4 regions of the Mesorhizobium sp. WSM4809 genome follow, and region 2 is predicted to be linked to each of the others. Evidence: predicted binding sites of a transcription regulator. Region 2 holds the regulator's gene; each other region holds the start of a gene.
What was found. Region 2 encodes LexA, which represses DNA repair genes until DNA is damaged. Its sites were predicted from a motif close to TGTTCNNNNTGTGTTCNG; they were not measured.
Positions count from the first base shown of each region.

Region 1 (4,039 bases), on a different contig from region 2:
ACGGTCAGCGCGTTCATGCGAAGACACCATGCATGAACCAGCGCGGCGGTACCTGCGTGTTGCCGTAAAGACCTTGCCGGTAGAGCCAATAGCGGCGGCCATCGGCATCCTCGATGCGGAAATAGTCGCGCGTCGATGCCGCCTCGTCGCTTGGCGCTTCCCGCCACCATTCGGCGGCGATGCGTTCCGGCCCTTCGGCGCGCGTGACCCGGTAGAGCGCGCGCCGCCAGCGGAAGTGCAGCGGTGGTCCTTCCGGCATTTCAGTGGCCGGCACATCGATGGGTTCGGGCGAGCGGAACAGCCGGATTGGCCGTTCCGGCGGAAAAATGGTTTGTGGCGCCTGCAGCCTGCCGGGCTTTTTCGGCGGCGTGGTCCGGCGCGGCGCTTCGGTGAAGGGGATCGTGGCGACGGCGCGCTCCGGCAGATGGCTCTCGACCGCGACCGGCCGGAGAACCGCGCCCTCGCCGAGCCGGGCGCGGATGCGGTCAGCGAACAGCGCGATATCGGCGCCATCGTCGATCGTTTCACCAGTCAGATCAGCCTGCTGCATGTCGAAGGTGGCGGCCGCCAACACCGAGAGCCGCACCAGATCGAAACCATAGCCGGCATCGATATCCTGCTCGAGCGCGGCCAGCCTCTCATGGAACAGTTTCTGGATCAGCATGGGTTCGCGCATCGGCCGCGAGGTGCCGATGGCGATGCGGCTGACGGCGCCGTCGACGCGAAAGAGCAGCAGCGCCAGCGTCCTGGCACCCTCGCCGCGGCGTTCGAGGTCGGTTTTCAAGGTCGCCGCCAGCATGCCCACCAGCCGTTCGATGTCCTCGGTCAGGGTGACGGGTTCGGCGAGGTGGCGTTCGACCGAAAGCGGCGCGACGGGAAGGCGCGGCGACACCGCTTCGTCGAGACGGCCAAGCGCCTGGTCGAGGCGCAGGAGCAGCAAGGCGCCAAAGCGGCGGGCGAGCGGCGCGCGCGGTGCCGCCATGACGGCGCCCGCCGTGCGCAGGCCGACGCTTTCCAGGCTGGTGCGGGTCGCCGGCTCGATGCGCAGTGCGGCCAGCGGCAGGGGTGCCAGCAGCGCTTCCTCCTCGCCTGACACAATGATGCGGTCACTGCAAAAGCGTGCCGCCGCCCAGGCCGCGCCCGGTGTCGCGGCAAGCCCGGCTCGGACATCGAAACCCTGATGGAAGAAGCGCGACAGGATCTCGTCCAGCATGGCGCGTTCGCCGCCGAACAGATGGGTGCAGCCGGTGACGTCGAGAAACAGGCCGTCCGCGCCATCCAGCGCCACCAGCGGGGTGTAGCGGTCGCACCAGTCGGCAAGGCCTTCGAGCAGACGGCGGTCGGCTTCCGGATCGGCCTCGACGATGTCGATCGACGGATGCATGGCGCGCGCATCGGCAATGCCCATGTCGCGCTTCAGGTGCAGGGCCTCAGCCCGCTCGTCGAGGGCCGAGATGCGCTGCGCGTTGCGGTCTCGATGGCTGATCACGAGCGGCGGGTGAGAGGGGTGATCCGACGGCCGGGAACGCCAGGACCGCCCCAGACGCTGGCGCAGGACCCTTTCCGCCGCCAGATAGGGAAACCACAGGGACAGGATTCTTTGGCCGGTTTCTTTCCCCACCTGCTCCTTCGTCGCCCGCTCTTTCGTCGAATGCGCGTTCATCGGGGTTCCACTCCAGTGTGAATTGTCCAGGCAGGGCCGTGCGGCTCTTGCCGATGGTGAGGATGAAGGCCGGGCGGTCGATCGAACCGGCCAGCGGCCCGGCGATGGTGTCGCGCGGTGTTGCCGGCGCCGATGCGACGATGAGGCGGACGGGTGCCGCCGTCGGTTCGGGTTCGGCCGCCTGCCGCAGCAGGAACACCGGGCGGCCGGCCGCTTGCGCCCTTGCATGCAGCCGGCGTGTCGCGGTCAGGTCCAGCCGCTGCGGATTGCCGCGGACTTCCAGGATGACCGCGGCCAGCGCCGTCATCCGGGCCGCCTCCTCGGCGACCCACAGCGCATCGACAAGCTTTGGCGCCTCGGTAAACAGCAATTGCTCCGGCCCGATGCCGAACGAGGCGTGAAGCCCCCTTGCATAGGGAAAGCCTGCCTCGCGGAAGATCTCCGATGTGCCGATCCACAGCACCGGCAACCCCGGCGTTTGCTTGAGGATCAGGCTGGTGAGCGACAAAGCGAAGCCGGCGACGGCCCCGGCATCGCGGGTTTCGCTGCCATGGATTTCACTCAGGGCGGCCTTCGGCAGGCCGCCGCTCAGGGCGGCGTCGAGGCGCTCGACGCCAATAGGCAGGAACGCATCCGGCAACGCCGCGGCAATGCCACGCCGGACGATTGTGAGATCGGTGTTGACGTCAGCATCAAGGGACGCGGCGGCCGGCGCAGCCAAGCGCTCGGGCAGCGTTCCCTCGATTTTCGCGATCTGGCGGCGCAGGGCAAAAACAGTCTCCCGCGCCACGGCGGTCATCGCCATGACGGTCAGCTTCCACTCACAATTGTTCCTGTTATGTTCCTATAGATTCCAGAGGCCACGGGAAGAGTCAAGCGGAGTCATGGGGAATTTATTCCTCTCCGCATGGATGGCGCAGGCGCATCGGCCCGTTCATTTGCCGATTCCGGTGCGAAAGCCTATATGCCGGGATCAAAGGACAAAGCATGGCCCGCATCTACAAGACCCGCACTTGGCACGACGAACTCTCGCCCTCGATGGACGAAATGGAGTTCCTGGCGCTGGAGGCGTACGCCCATCTGCCGGAGGATTTCCGCAAGCTGACCGGCGAGATCGTCATCCAGATCGCCGAGTTCCCGACCGACGAGATCATGGACGATCTGTCGCTGGAAACGCCCTTCGACCTGCTTGGCCTGTTTGAGGGACGCGGCATCGCCGAGCGCTGGAACCCGCAGACCGGCGAGGGCCCGAACCGCATCACGCTCTACCGCCGCGCCATCCTCGACTACTGGTCAGAGAACGAGGAGACGCTGGGCGACATCGTCACCCACGTGCTGATCCACGAGATCGGCCATCATTTCGGCCTGTCGGACGATGACATGGAGAAGATCGAAGAGGCGGCGGAATAGCGCTCAGATGACGGAAGCAGAATTCGCCGACCGGATCGATTGCAACTGGCCGTATCACGACATTCCACAAAGCCGGGAACTGATCGAAACCGCCGTCGGGATTTCACCGAATGCCGCTTTCCTCGCACTTGGTGAGCTTTGCCATCTGCCCGCAAGTGCTGCCGTCGAACCGGCCACTCTCGTTGCCCTGGTCGACTTTTGGCTATCCGAATTCGACCACCCGATGGCACCTATGACAGCGGAATGCGCGATCTCCATGATTGAACGCAAGCGGTTGCCGGTTCCTGAAATCCTTACGAGAATGGATTCCGTCTCCGGCTATCCCGGTCTCCTTGCAGCGCTATCGATCCTCTATTTCGGCTGCGATGACGTCGAGGGCCGCGCAGACGCACGGTTCAACGAAATCAGAGCCGCCTGGGAAAATCTGGCGTAGCCGGTTAGCTGATCAACCAGGCCTTTTGAGGTTTCGCCTCAGAGGTTGGTCATTCGGCTGATGAAAAGATGCAGCGCCTTGCGCACGGCGAGCGATGGCGGCTCGGACGGATGCCACTCCGGAAAATGACCATCAACCACCATTCGTGCCAACCCATAGACAAAGGCACGCGCGGCAAGAACCAGATGATCGAAGTCCGCGTTCGCAGCCAACTGACCCTGCCGCTGCGCCTGGGTCAGCAGGTCGATCATCTTCCGGCGAATGGCCTCATTCTGACCGCGAAGACTGTCCGACGCGTCGAAATCAATCAGCGTTCGGGAACTGATGATCTGGAAATGCGTGGGATTGCCGATCGCCCATTCCAGATAGCCTTGTCCGATTGCTTCGAAGGCCACGATGGGATCCGCGCTGTCGACTTCTGAAAGTGCATTGGCAACGGCCTCTGTCAGCCGGTTCATGGCTTGTTCGGCGACCGCGGTCAGCAGCGCTGTTTTCGACTGAAAATGCCGGAAGGGCGCGCCGGGCGAAACGCC
Region 1 is NZ_JBVVQW010000029.1:32,758-36,796, forward strand. Features, by position in the region: partial or broken gene AC0L24_RS32525 (error-prone DNA polymerase) at 1-17, opposite strand, end outside; gene AC0L24_RS32530 (DUF6504 family protein) at 14-1,489, opposite strand; gene AC0L24_RS32535 (ImuA family protein) at 1,431-2,468, opposite strand; gene AC0L24_RS32540 (metallopeptidase family protein) at 2,651-3,073, shown strand; gene AC0L24_RS32545 (hypothetical protein) at 3,081-3,506, shown strand; gene AC0L24_RS32550 (TetR/AcrR family transcriptional regulator) at 3,545-4,039, opposite strand, start outside.
Region 1: AC0L24_RS32535 (ImuA family protein) is a predicted target of LexA. The motif match lies at 2,492-2,509, and genes of this name have one in related genera.

Region 2 (4,039 bases):
CGGCGCTGATCGTCGGCGTGCGCGCCGGCATTCCCGATGACATCAATGAGGCGATGCGACGTACCGGCATCTACCACATCATCTCGATTTCGGGACTGCACATGGCGCTGGTCGCAGGCACCATCATGGGCTTGCTGCGCGGCGCCTTCGCGTTGTTTCCCGACTTTTCCGCGCGTCGCCCGGTCAAGAAGTATGCCGCCGTCGCCGCACTGTTCTCGATCGCGGCCTATCTCATCATCTCTGGAGTCGTCGTTGCCGCCGAGCGCAGCTTCATCATGCTGGCGGTGATGCTGATTGCCGTGCTGTTCGATCGAGCAGCACTCACCATGCGCAATCTGGCGATCTCGGCGATCGCCGTCATCGTGGTGTCGCCGCATGAGGTGGTCGGCCCGAGTTTTCAGATGTCGTTCGCCGCGACCGCGGCTCTGGTCGGCGCCTATGCCGGCTGGGCCGTTCACCGCGCGGGAAAAGCAAGACCGCCGCCCCCAAAGCGATCCATGCCCGGTTTCCTGACGCGAAAGTTCGTGCTCGCGGCAACCGGCCTTGCCATGACCTCCATCATCGCCGGCAGCGCCACGACGCTGTTTGCCATCTGGCATTTTCAGCGTGTGTCGCCGCTCAGCCTGTTCGCCAATCTGGCGGTTATGCCGATCGTCACCGTCGTCATGTTCCTGGCTGTCGCAAGCGCGCTGCTGATGCCTTTCGGATTGGATTGGCCGGCCCTCTACCTGATGGGCAAGGGTCTGACGGTGATGATCGCCATATCGGGTTGGATCTCCGAACGTTCGCCTGTCGATGCGGTTGGGCTGATTTCGCAGCAATCTGTCCTGCTGGTGACAATTGCCCTGGTCATCGCGACAATGGCGACAACTTGGCTGCGGCTCGCTGCTCTGCCATTCGCGCTGGCAGGCTTGCTGACCGTCTCGGATACGCGCACGCCGGATGTGCTGATCTCGGAGGACGCCCGACTGGTTGCCTTGCCGATCGGCGGTGGCGAACTCGCCGTCAGCCGCGCTCGGCCGAACGAATTCACCGTCGACAACTGGAAACGCGCACTAATATCCGAAACCATCGTCGTGCCGGAGGTGTTCGACAAGGGCGACGGGCAATTCGACGTCGCGGATGCCGTTGAGCTACCGCCGGGATCGCCGTTCTATTGCACCTCAGGCGTCTGCGTGGCCAGGCACACGTCCGGTGCGATCATTGCCTATGTCGAGGACCGCAAGGACACCTGGAAAGCCTGCGGTTTCGCCGAGCTGATCGTCATCAATGACGCCACCGCGTATGACGCCTGTCACAACCCGCTGGTTCTCGTCATCACCAAGCGGCAACTGGCTCGCAAAGGCAGTGCCGCGATCTTCTTCGATCGCCAATCGGCGACCACGCCGGCGACGATCAGCTTCGCCGTGGACAGCCCATACCGGCCCTGGCATGCGCAACGCAAATTCTCGCGCGAGGCGAGGGGGCTGCCACCCTTCAAGAGACCCGAGAAGCCAGTGGCTGAAACGCAGCCGCCTCAGTAGCGGCGGATCAGGCCAACGAGCTTGCCTTGCACCTTGACCCTGTCCGGCCCGAAAATACGGGTTTCATAGGCTGGATTGGCGGCTTCGAGAGCAATCGAAGCGCCCTTGCGGCGGAACCGCTTCAGCGTCGCTTCCTCTTCATCGACCAGCGCCACGATGATCTCGCCGGGGTTCGCCGTGTCGGCATTGCGGATGATGACGGTGTCGCCGTCGAAGATACCGGCCTCGATCATCGAGTCGCCCTTGACCTCCAGCGCATAGTGGGCACCGCCCATGATCATGTCCGGCGGCACCGAGATCGAATGCGTCTGATGCTGGATGGCATCGATCGGCACACCGGCGGCGATACGGCCCATGACCGGGATCGACACGGCGGAGACCGCATCGTCATCATTGCCGGGCGAGGGCATCCGCGAAGGCGCCGGCTTGATCTGCCGGCCAAGGGCACCACCCTGACCGAGACTGCCCTGGATGACGCTTGGCGAAAACTTCTTTGCCGCGTTGAGGCCGGGCGCGATCGAGTCCGGCAATCGCAGCACTTCCAGCGCGCGTGCCCGGTTGGGCAACCGGCGAATAAAGCCGCGCTCCTCAAGTGCGGTGATCAGCCGATGAATCCCGGATTTGGAGGCAAGGTCGAGCGCCTCCTTCATCTCGTCGAAGGATGGCGGAATGCCGCTCTCCTTCAGGCGTTCATGGATGAACATCAGCAGTTCATGTTGCTTGCGTGTCAGCATGGCGGCCCCCAGATTACCTGAAACCAGAATCGAAAAACAAACCCAGAACAAACACTATCTGTTCCAGTTGTGTTCTGCAACCGTTTAAAGTTTAATGAATTTGTTAAGGCTGCTGAAATTATTTGGGCTTGCCAGCGGGTCGCGATCGACAGGCGCCAACCACGGCAATGCGCCTGCTCACATTCAAATCATTATGGTTAATGACCTGTGGCTCATCCTCGACCCAAGGCTTGGCATCATCTGCCGATCGACCTCCACAAGGGACGCTATCAATCTTCGGGACGTTGGTTTGCCGTGAACGAAACGGAGCCAAAACGCCAACGTCTGTTGGCATTTGTGGCTGGAATTCAGCCCTCCGTCATCCGCCGGGCAGTGAGGGCGGCGACGGCAAATCGCGGAGATCGTTGCGTCAGGTAACGGCTTCCTTGACGGCGAAACGCTGGTCCTTCCATGCGCCCGTGCGCAGAATATCCTCCAGCACCTCAACCGCCAGCCACACATCCTTGTAGCCGACATAGAGCGGCGTGAAGCCGAAACGGATGGTCGATGGCGCGCGAAAATCACCGATGACGCCGCGCTCGATCAGCGCCCGCATGATTTGATAGCCGTGATCGTGAAGGAACGACACCTGGCTGCCGCGCCTGGTCGCGTCGCGGGTGGTCTCCAGCGTGAGGCCATAGGCGCCGCACTTTGCTTCGACGAGCTGGATGAACAGTTCCGTCAGCGCGACGCTCTTTTTTCGCAATGCCGCCATGTCGACGTCGTTCCAGATGACAAGCGCGCCTTTGAGCGCCCGCATCGACAGGACCGGCTGGGTGCCGCACAGAAAGCGGCGGATACCGGTGCCGGCAACATACCCCCGTTCGAAGGCAAAGGGCCGCGCATGGCCCCACCAGCCGCTGAGCGGCTGGCTGATATCGCCGTGATGGCGCTGCGCGGCATAGATGAAGGCCGGTGCGCCCGGACCGCCGTTGAGGTACTTGTAAGTGCAGCCGATGGCGAAATCGGCATTTGCCTGATCGAGCTCGACGGGCAGGGCGCCGGCGGTGTGGCATAGATCCCAGACGATCAGCGCTCCGGCCGCATGAGCCTTGCGCGTCAGCGCCGCCATGTCGCGCAGTTCACCCGATTTGTAGTTGACGTGGTTGACCAGCACCACCGCGACGTTTTCGTCGATCAGCTCTTCGATGGTGGGCGCGTCGACGCCCGCGAGGCGCAGCAGGACGCCGTCCCGTGTCGAGGCCACCCCTTCGGCGATGTACAGGTCGGTGGGGAAACTGTCACCCTCGGCGACGATGACCGACCGGCCCGGCCGCATCTCCAGCGCCGCATGCAGCACCTTGTAGATGTTGGTCGACGTCGTGTCGCAGACGACGGTCTGGCCGGCCGCGGCTCCAATCAGGCGTCCGAGTTGATCGCCGAGTTCGATCGGCATCTCGAACCATCCGGCCGTATTCCAGGCTCGGATGAGGTCCTGGGCCCATTCCTGGGTTGCCGCCTGCTGCAGCTCGCCGAAAACGGCATGAGACGCTGCCCCCAGTGAATTGCCGTCGAGATAGATCACCCCCTCCGGCAGAATGAAACGGTCGCGCATGGCCCGCAGCGGATCTGTGGCATCCATCGCTTCGACTGCGGCGAGATCAGGAAATCCACTCATGGTCAGTCAGTCCCCGGTTGTTCGCGAAGGGTGTTCCGCCGCCGCGCGTCGCTGTTTTCATTTCGACGATGTCAGAGCCGGGTGCGGACCGTCCACAGTTCCGGGAACAGCACCACCTCGAGCAT
Region 2 is NZ_JBVVQW010000003.1:259,458-263,496, reverse strand. Features, by position in the region: gene AC0L24_RS09365 (ComEC/Rec2 family competence protein) at 1-1,523, shown strand, start outside; gene lexA (transcriptional repressor LexA) at 1,517-2,257, opposite strand; gene kynU (kynureninase) at 2,667-3,914, opposite strand; gene kynA (tryptophan 2,3-dioxygenase) at 3,986-4,039, opposite strand, start outside.

Region 3 (4,039 bases), on a different contig from region 2:
GCCATCGCCTGCGCGATAAATCCAGAACCGCTCGCCGGCTTCGTCCTCGACCTGGAAATAGTCGCGCACGGCAGTTAGCTCGGCGTCGCGCTTCCACCATTCGCCGAAAACCCGCTCAGGTCCATCGGCGCGCTTGATCCGTCGACGGATGCCTTTCCAGGTGAAGCTCGCCGGCGGATGGTCCGGTAGCAGCGCAATGGCCTCGATCGGCTCCGGCACGGTAAACAAGCGAGCCGGACGCGGCCAATGGTCTGGCCATGCGTCGCCGGTCTCAGCCGATGCAGCGGCTACACGCCGGAAAGATCGCTCGGGCACATCGCTGGCAACCGGGGTAAACCGATAGAGCTTTTCCTCACCGACACGGTTGCCGAGTGTGTCGATCAAATCCGAGATGTCTGCATCCCGTTGCTCGATCAGCGACGAAACGGTCTGCCTGGGAGCGAGTGATTCTGCCAAGGGCGCGGACAACCGCATCAGCTCGATGCCGAAGCCCGGATCGACCGTCTCGATCTTGTCGCAGAGCAGCCGCGTCAGCCGCTTCACATCACGGACAGGCAAGGCCGTGCCGACGCGAATGGCTTCGACGCGGTTGTCGACGCGGTAGAGCAGCAGGTCAAGCCGCCGGGCGCCGAACCCTTTGGTCTCCAGCCCGACACACAGCGCCTGAACAAGCTTGCCGACATAGCGCGCGATTGTCTCGGCCGCACTGATGGGCTCGCCAAAGGCGCGCCTTACCTCGACCACATCGACCGGCCGCACTGGCTCTATCGGCTCGGCGAGACGTCCAGCAGCCTGGTCAAGCCGGCGGCCGAGTTCCGGCCCGAAGCGCAGCGCCAGTGGGGCGCGCGGCTGCTGCAGAAGCTCACCCACCCTGTCGAAGCCCAAAACCCGCAGACCGCTGACGATCTCATCGGGCAAACGCAATGCTGCGATGGGCAGAGGAAGGATCGCATCGCAGGTTGCGTTGACCGCGACCACGCTCACGGCTTGCCTGACATATCGCGCAAAGGCATGAGCAGCACCCCAGCTATCCGCTATGGCTGCGCGCGCCGAGAAGCCGACCTTGCCGAGACGTTCGACCATATCTGCGAGCATCAAGCGTTCACCGCCATGAAGATGATCGGCGCCCGTGGTATCCATCACCAATCCGTCGGGAGGATCTGCTGCGACAATCGGCGCGTACCGCCGCAAAGCCCACAGGGCCAACCGATCCAATGCCTGCGCGTCTGCTTCAGGTTCGGCATCCATGACCGCCAGCCCCTGGACGAGGGCCTGTGCCTTCGTCGCGGGCATTCCGACGCGCAGGCCCGCTTCTGTTGCCGCGCGATCCACCGCAGTCACCAGGCGACGATTACCGTGCCGCCCGACCAGCACCAAAGGCTTATCCGGTGGCGGCGAGACGTCGCCCAATTTCCTTCTGAGCCGGTCGGTCGACCAGCTTGGAAGGAACAGCGAGACGACCCTTTGCATCACAAGCCTCCACTTCGATATCGAGTGTTTCCCCTCCACGAGACCGGATCAGTTCAAGTTGCCATCGCGCCCGGCCAACGCCGGGCACAGGCAGCGGTCGCGACGGCAGCACGGAAACCCGCCAGCGGGTGACGGACGCCGTCGGCTGCCCGAAATCGGCGGCTTCGGTCTGGCGGCGCCAGCGGCGGATCGCGATGCCGATCGCGCCGGAGCCTTCCGATGCCAGTTGCAACCGGCGCGAGGCAGTCATGGACAGGCGCGCCACTTCCGCGACCACAGCCCCAAGTCCGACATGCCGCAGGCCTTCCTCGAAGCAGGCGAGCAAGGATTTGTCGTCACCGGCTTCGACATAGATCACCCGGTCGGGATGCAGTCCGACCTGTGCGATTGCCGGTGCAAACAGATCCTGGCGCGTCACGCACCACAGCACCTTGCCTTGCGTCCTGGCCGCAATGCCTGCAGCAAAAAGCGACGCGGCAGCGCCATCGATTGCACCATTGCCGCCGCCGGCAACTTCATGAAGTGCGCCAAGCGCCACGCCCCCGCCTGGCAGATGACTGTCGATCGAGGAGATACCGAATGGGAGCACCGCTCTTTTGCGCGCGTTACCGCCTTCGAGACGCGCAATGCGATCTCGCAGATCGGAAATAGCAGCGTTTGGCGTCGATGCACTCATCTGTCCCCTGAACGCGACATGGTGGCGGAATGTTCCTCATTTGTTCCCTTCCTAATGAAGAGTCAATGGGATGGCGAGGTGGCGCTGCGGAAGAAATGTTTGTGGCGACCGCCCGGTGGCATCGACAGAACCGTTTGCCAGCAGGACGAGGCGTCGAAGCCACCTGTCCTGTTGGGATGTTCGCGCCGGCGGCTGGCGGCGCCCAAGGAAAAACGGCGTATAAACCGCAGTCCTGCGCGCGTCCGCAATTGCGGACATTGTCGCGCGCGGGACGGAGGAAATTCGCCCCCGCCGCGGGCGGTTAACAGGACAGCCGTAGGAGCGTCAGCATAGCGCCGGCCGCAGGACGGGACGCGGGACCGACTGTCCCCGTCCGCGGTGGTCCGCGTGTAGCATCGGCCATGAATGCAGTTGCGTTGGGATTGAGCACGAAGCCTCAACCGATTGCCAGATCTCCCTATCCAATTGGAAAAAAACCATTTTTCCAAACCATCAGGAGTCTATTGACACCTTTGTTCTTATTTTGTTCACTGTTGGTGATTGATACTGGAGGCGAACCGTGGAACTTCGCTTGAACATTGAAGGTGCAACGCCCGAGGAACTGGCACGCGGGATCGCGGCAGCCGAAGCAGTCTTCTCGCGCGCCGGCATTACGGCTTTGCAAGGCGCGGAAGGTTTGTTCGCGTTGGAAGGCTGGGATATCAAGGGCTTCCCGGAAGACGACCAGCCAACCGAGGACGAGGACCAGGCTGCTTCGGTCTGGATGGAAGCCGACGAGGCTGCGACGACTGCATGTTGTGCGGGCTGGCCGGAGGATAAAGTTCCGGGCCATCAGATCATGGAGCTGATCGACGTGCCCCGAACGAGATTGCAGGCCGAGGCGCTCCCGGACACGTGGCCGGCGCGCAAACAGCTCTATCCCGATGTTGTCACCCGGTGGAGACCACGACCGGGCCGGACCGCCAGATCGATTTCGATATTGCCTTCGTTCTTGGTTGGGTGCCCGAGCGGCCGACGCTGGATCAGGTCGAGCCGCTTTCGGAAAATGGCGACCGTATCCCCTTCTTCACCAGCAACCTCGCCCAGGTGGAAGAAATGGCTCGCAAGGCACTCAAGGACTGGACGATCTAGATTGACCAGGACCCCTACGATGCCCACGTTTTCGATCCTGCAGCCAGCGAAGACGGTGAAGAATTGCGGATCGCACTGACCCTGGCGATGATGCGCGGCCAGTCGATGCATTTCGATTAGCGGTGAACGGGTTACACGGCCAACGTCGATCGATCGTGCTTGGCCACTCCAGGTCGCACGCTGGATGGCTAAAAACCTGACCAGCCCACACCGCACCCGAGGAGAGAACAATGTCAGAAAAACCACCCTATATGCCGACCGGCATTGGAACAGGCATGATGAGCGACGACGAGACCAAGGTCGGCGTTCTGATATTCGAAACGGCGCAAGGGAACTTCGACTTCGCAGTCAATCTGCAGGCAGTCGATATCCTCACCAAGGCCATCAACAAGATCGAGATGCATCTTCGCTCCGGCAAGACGCGCTGAGTGTCCGACGATGTGCCAGATCAGAGAAGCCGAAGCCAGGACCTTCGGGAGATCACGCAGGGACCAGGCATCGTGTGGCGGGTCGGCTGGGCGTCGCAAATCCGTTGTCAGTCGCCGACTGGCTCGGCTGGAGGAAACGCTCGGAAGCCAGTGCTCTCGCGCACGACTCGCGGCGCCGGGTTGACGGACTGCCGCTGCGATCGATCACGACTTGCTCACGCTGCATGCCGGCGGTCGGTGGGCCCGGCGATGTAGCGCTCTCCCGTTAACATCGTTCCCCGGATTTGGGAGGGCCGGCTAAGTCTTGGTCGACCAATTTCGACAGGACAGCCGT
Region 3 is NZ_JBVVQW010000021.1:32,903-36,941, reverse strand. Features, by position in the region: gene AC0L24_RS30260 (Y-family DNA polymerase) at 1-1,470, opposite strand, end outside; gene AC0L24_RS30255 (ImuA family protein) at 1,382-2,146, opposite strand; gene AC0L24_RS30250 (hypothetical protein) at 3,083-3,277, shown strand; gene AC0L24_RS30245 (hypothetical protein) at 3,508-3,705, shown strand.
Region 3: AC0L24_RS30255 (ImuA family protein) is a predicted target of LexA. The motif match lies at 2,177-2,194, and genes of this name have one in related genera.

Region 4 (4,039 bases), on a different contig from region 2:
GGCCGCGCTTGGGTACATTGACGATGCGCTCGAAGGCAAGGTCATCGGCGCCTTGCGCGACGACGCGGAAGAAGGCCAGCGCATCGCGGATCTCCATGCGCTCGTAGAAGCGCGGGCCGCCGATGACGCGGTAATTGAGGCCGAGCGTGACGAAACGGTCCTCGAATTCGCGCATCTGGAAGGAAGCGCGGACCAGGATCGCCATGTCGTTGAGATTGTGCTTTTGCCGCTGGTAGGTCTCGATGGTCTCGCCGACGGCGCGCGCTTCTTCCTCGGAATCCCAGGCGGCGTGGACATGCACCTTGCCGTCTTCGGGATCGTTGCGGTCCGTGAACAGCGTCTTGCCGAAGCGGCCCTCATTGTGGGCGATGAGGTGGGAGGCAGCGCCAAGGATGTGCGCGGTCGAGCGGTAGTTGCGCTCCAGCCGGATGATGGTGGCGCCGGGAAAATCCTTGTCGAAGCGCAGGATGTTGTCGATCTCGGCACCGCGCCAGCCATAGATCGACTGATCGTCGTCGCCGACGCAGCAGATGTTTACGGTGGCGCGGGTTTCGGCCGAAGAGCGCCCAATCTCCCCCCTAGAGGGGGAGATGTCGCCGGAGGCGACAGAGGGGGGCGCTGTCCCTCCAGCCTGTCGGCGCGAGGCGCCCCCCTCTGTCCTGCCGGACATCTCCCCCTCAAGGGGGGAGATCGGCTTGCCTTGAGGCCGCTGCGCCAGGAGGCGCAGCCACATGTACTGCGCGGTATTGGTGTCCTGATACTCGTCGACGAGGATGTATTTGAAGCGCCTGTGGTATTCCTTCAGCACGTCCGGATTGGCGCGGAAGATGCGGATCGGGTGGCACAGCAGGTCGCCGAAATCGCAGGCGTTCAGCGTCTTCAGCCGCTCCTGATAGGCCTTGTAGAGTTCGCGGCCCTTGCCGTTGGCGAAGGCGCGGGCGTCGCCCTCGGCGATGTCGGCCGGGCCTTGCCCCTTGTTCTTCCAGCCGTCGATCATCTGGGCGAACTGCTTGGCCGGCCAGCGCTTGTCGTCCAGACCTTCGGCTTGGATCAACTGCTTGATCAGCCGCACGACGTCGTCGGTGTCGAGGATGGTGAAGTCGGAGCGCAAACCGGCGAGTTCGGCATGTCTGCGAAGCAGCTTCACGCCGATCGAGTGGAAGGTGCCGAGCCATGGCATGCCCTCGACATTGCCTTCGCCGATCAGCACGCCAATGCGGATCTTCATCTCGCGCGCGGCCTTGTTGGTGAAGGTCACCGCGAGGATCTGCGACGGGAACGCCTTGCCGGTGGCGAGGATGTGGGCGATGCGGGTGGTGAGCACGCGGGTCTTGCCGGTGCCCGCTCCGGCCAGCACCAGAACCGGACCTTCGGTGGTTTCAACAGCTAGCCGCTGCTCCGGGTTGAGGCCCTTCAGGTAGTCGGGTGCGTTGTTTTGACCGCTGCGGGCAGCCATGGCGCGCGCGGCGATGCCCGACGGGGCCGTGGGCCGCGCATTGGGTTCGTCGAAAAAGGGCATGTCTTCGGAAAAGCCGGACATTGCCCCGAATGTAGTGATTCGGTGGGGAAAGACCAGAACTGTCTACGTTTTGTTCCGCTAAAGTGCCCGATTGCTGCCCACGCTCCCAGTGCGGTCGATGTTATCCCAATGGCGATGGACCATTACCGCCTGCGCTTGAGGCCCATGCTTGACAGGCGGGACCGTCGGGAGAAAGTTGTGCTTCGGGCAGCGACGCAATGCCGGGTTGCCATGGCAGCGCCGCAAAGCGCAACAGTCGAAGGAGTATCATCTTGGCTGTCACCATCACCTCCCTCATTCTTTTCCTCATCGGCCTGGCACTCGGCGGCGGCGGTATCCGCCTGGCGATGCTGGGCGGCAGCTGGTACTATGTCGTTGCTGGCCTTGCCTTCCTGATCGCCGCCTGGCTGCTTTACCGGCGCAGGTCGACTGCTTTGTGGCTCTACGCGGTGATCGTGCTCGGCACGTTGGCCTGGGCGGTCTGGGAAACCGGCTTCGACTGGTGGGAACTCGGGCCTCGCGGCGGCATCATCGTGCTTCTCGCTTTGTGGCTGCTGATGCCGTGGGCGAGGCGGGGTCTTGTCGGTCCTGACGCACGCGCGCCGCTGATCCTTGCCGTGCTGGCATCATTAGCCGTCGCCGGTTATTCGATGACTTCGGATCCGAAGGATATTGCCGGCGAACTCGGCACCGACAAGGTGGTCGCCAACGCCAATCTCGGCAATGATGTGCCGGCCGGCGAATGGCACTATTACGGCCGCACGCAGTTCGGCCAGCGCTATTCGCCGCTCGACCAGATCACACCGGACAATGTCGCCAAGCTGCAGCCCGCCTGGACCTACCAGACCGGCGACGTGAAGGGTCCCGACGATGTCGGCGAGACCACCTATCAGGTGACGCCGCTGAAGATCGGCGACACGCTCTACATCTGCACGCCGCATAATTTCGCCATCGCAATCGATGCCGCGAGCGGCAAGGAGAAATGGCGCTTCGATCCCAAGGTCAAGCTCGACAAGGACCGCCAGCACCAGACCTGCCGCGGCGTGGCCTATTACGCCGATGCCGCCGGCGCCGCCGGGCAGCCCTGTGCGACCCGCGTCTACCTGCCGACCTCGGACGCGCGGCTGATCGCGCTCGATGCCGCCAACGGGCAGATCTGCCAGGCTTTTGCCGAGGGCGGCACGCTGAACCTTCTGACCAACATGCCCTATCCGAAGTCGGGCTATTATTACTCGACCTCGGCACCGCTGATCTCAGGCGGCAAGATCATTGTCGGCGGCGCGGTCAACGACAATTATTCGACGCAGGAGCCGTCCGGCGTCATCCGCGCCTACGACGCCGCCACCGGCGCGCTGGTGTGGAACTGGGATTCCGGCAATCCGGACCAGACGACGCCGCTGCCGGCCGGCCAGACCTATACCGCCAACTCGCCCAACATGTGGTCGACGCCGAGCGCCGACGAGAAGCTCGGCCTGCTCTACGTGCCGCTCGGCAACCAGACGCCGGACCAGCTCGGCGCCGGGCGCAGTGCCAATGTCGAGAAGTTCTCGTCGTCGATCACCGCGCTCGACCTCAACACCGGGCAGGTGCGCTGGGTGCGGCAGACCGTGCACCACGATCTCTGGGACATGGACGTGCCGGCGCAGCCGAGCCTGATCGACATCACCAAACCCGACGGCACGGTGGTGCCGGCGCTGGTCGGGCCGACCAAGCAGGGCGACCTCTATGTGCTCGACCGCCGCACCGGCGAGCCGGTCATTGCGGTCAACGAAGTGCCGGCGCCCGGCGGCGCGATCGAAGGTGACCACACATCGCCAACGCAGCCGGTCTCCGACCTTACCTTCATGCCGAAGCCGCTCACCGGCGCCGACATGTGGGGCCTAACCATGTTCGACCAGTTGGCCTGCCGGATCGAATTCCAGGGCCTGCGCTATGAGGGGCGCTATACGCCGCCTTCCGTCCAGGGCTCGCTGATCTATCCCGGCAATTTCGGCACCTTCAACTGGGGCGGCATTGCCGTCGACCCGGTCCGGCAGGTGCTGTTCGGCATGCCGACCTATCTGGCGTTCAAGTCGGAGCTCATTCCGCGCGATCAGATGCCGCCGCCGGACGAAGGGCGCGGCAGCGAGCAGGGGCTGAACCGCAACGAGGGTGCGCCCTATGCGGTGGTGATGGGGCCGTTCCTGTCGCCGCTCGGCATTCCTTGCCAGGCGCCGCCCTGGGGCTATGTCGCCGGCGCCGATCTCAGGACCGGCAAGATCGCCTACAAGCACCGCAACGGCACCGTCTACGACATGACGCCGCTGCCGCTGCCGCTGAAGGTCGGCGTGCCCGGCATCGGCGGGCCGATGATCACCGCCGGTGGCGTCGCCTTCCTCGGGGCCGCGGTCGACGACTATCTGCGCGCCTACGACCTGACGTCGGGCAAGCAGCTGTGGCAGGCGCGGCTGCCGGCCGGCGGGCAATCGACGCCGATGACCTATACGGTCGCCGACGGCCGCCAGTTCGTGGTCATCGTCG
Region 4 is NZ_JBVVQW010000006.1:359,129-363,167, reverse strand. Features, by position in the region: gene AC0L24_RS18355 (ATP-dependent helicase) at 1-1,540, opposite strand, end outside; gene AC0L24_RS18350 (glucose/quinate/shikimate family membrane-bound PQQ-dependent dehydrogenase) at 1,792-4,039, shown strand, end outside.
Region 4: AC0L24_RS18355 (ATP-dependent helicase) is a predicted target of LexA. The motif match lies at 1,580-1,597, and genes of this name have one in related genera.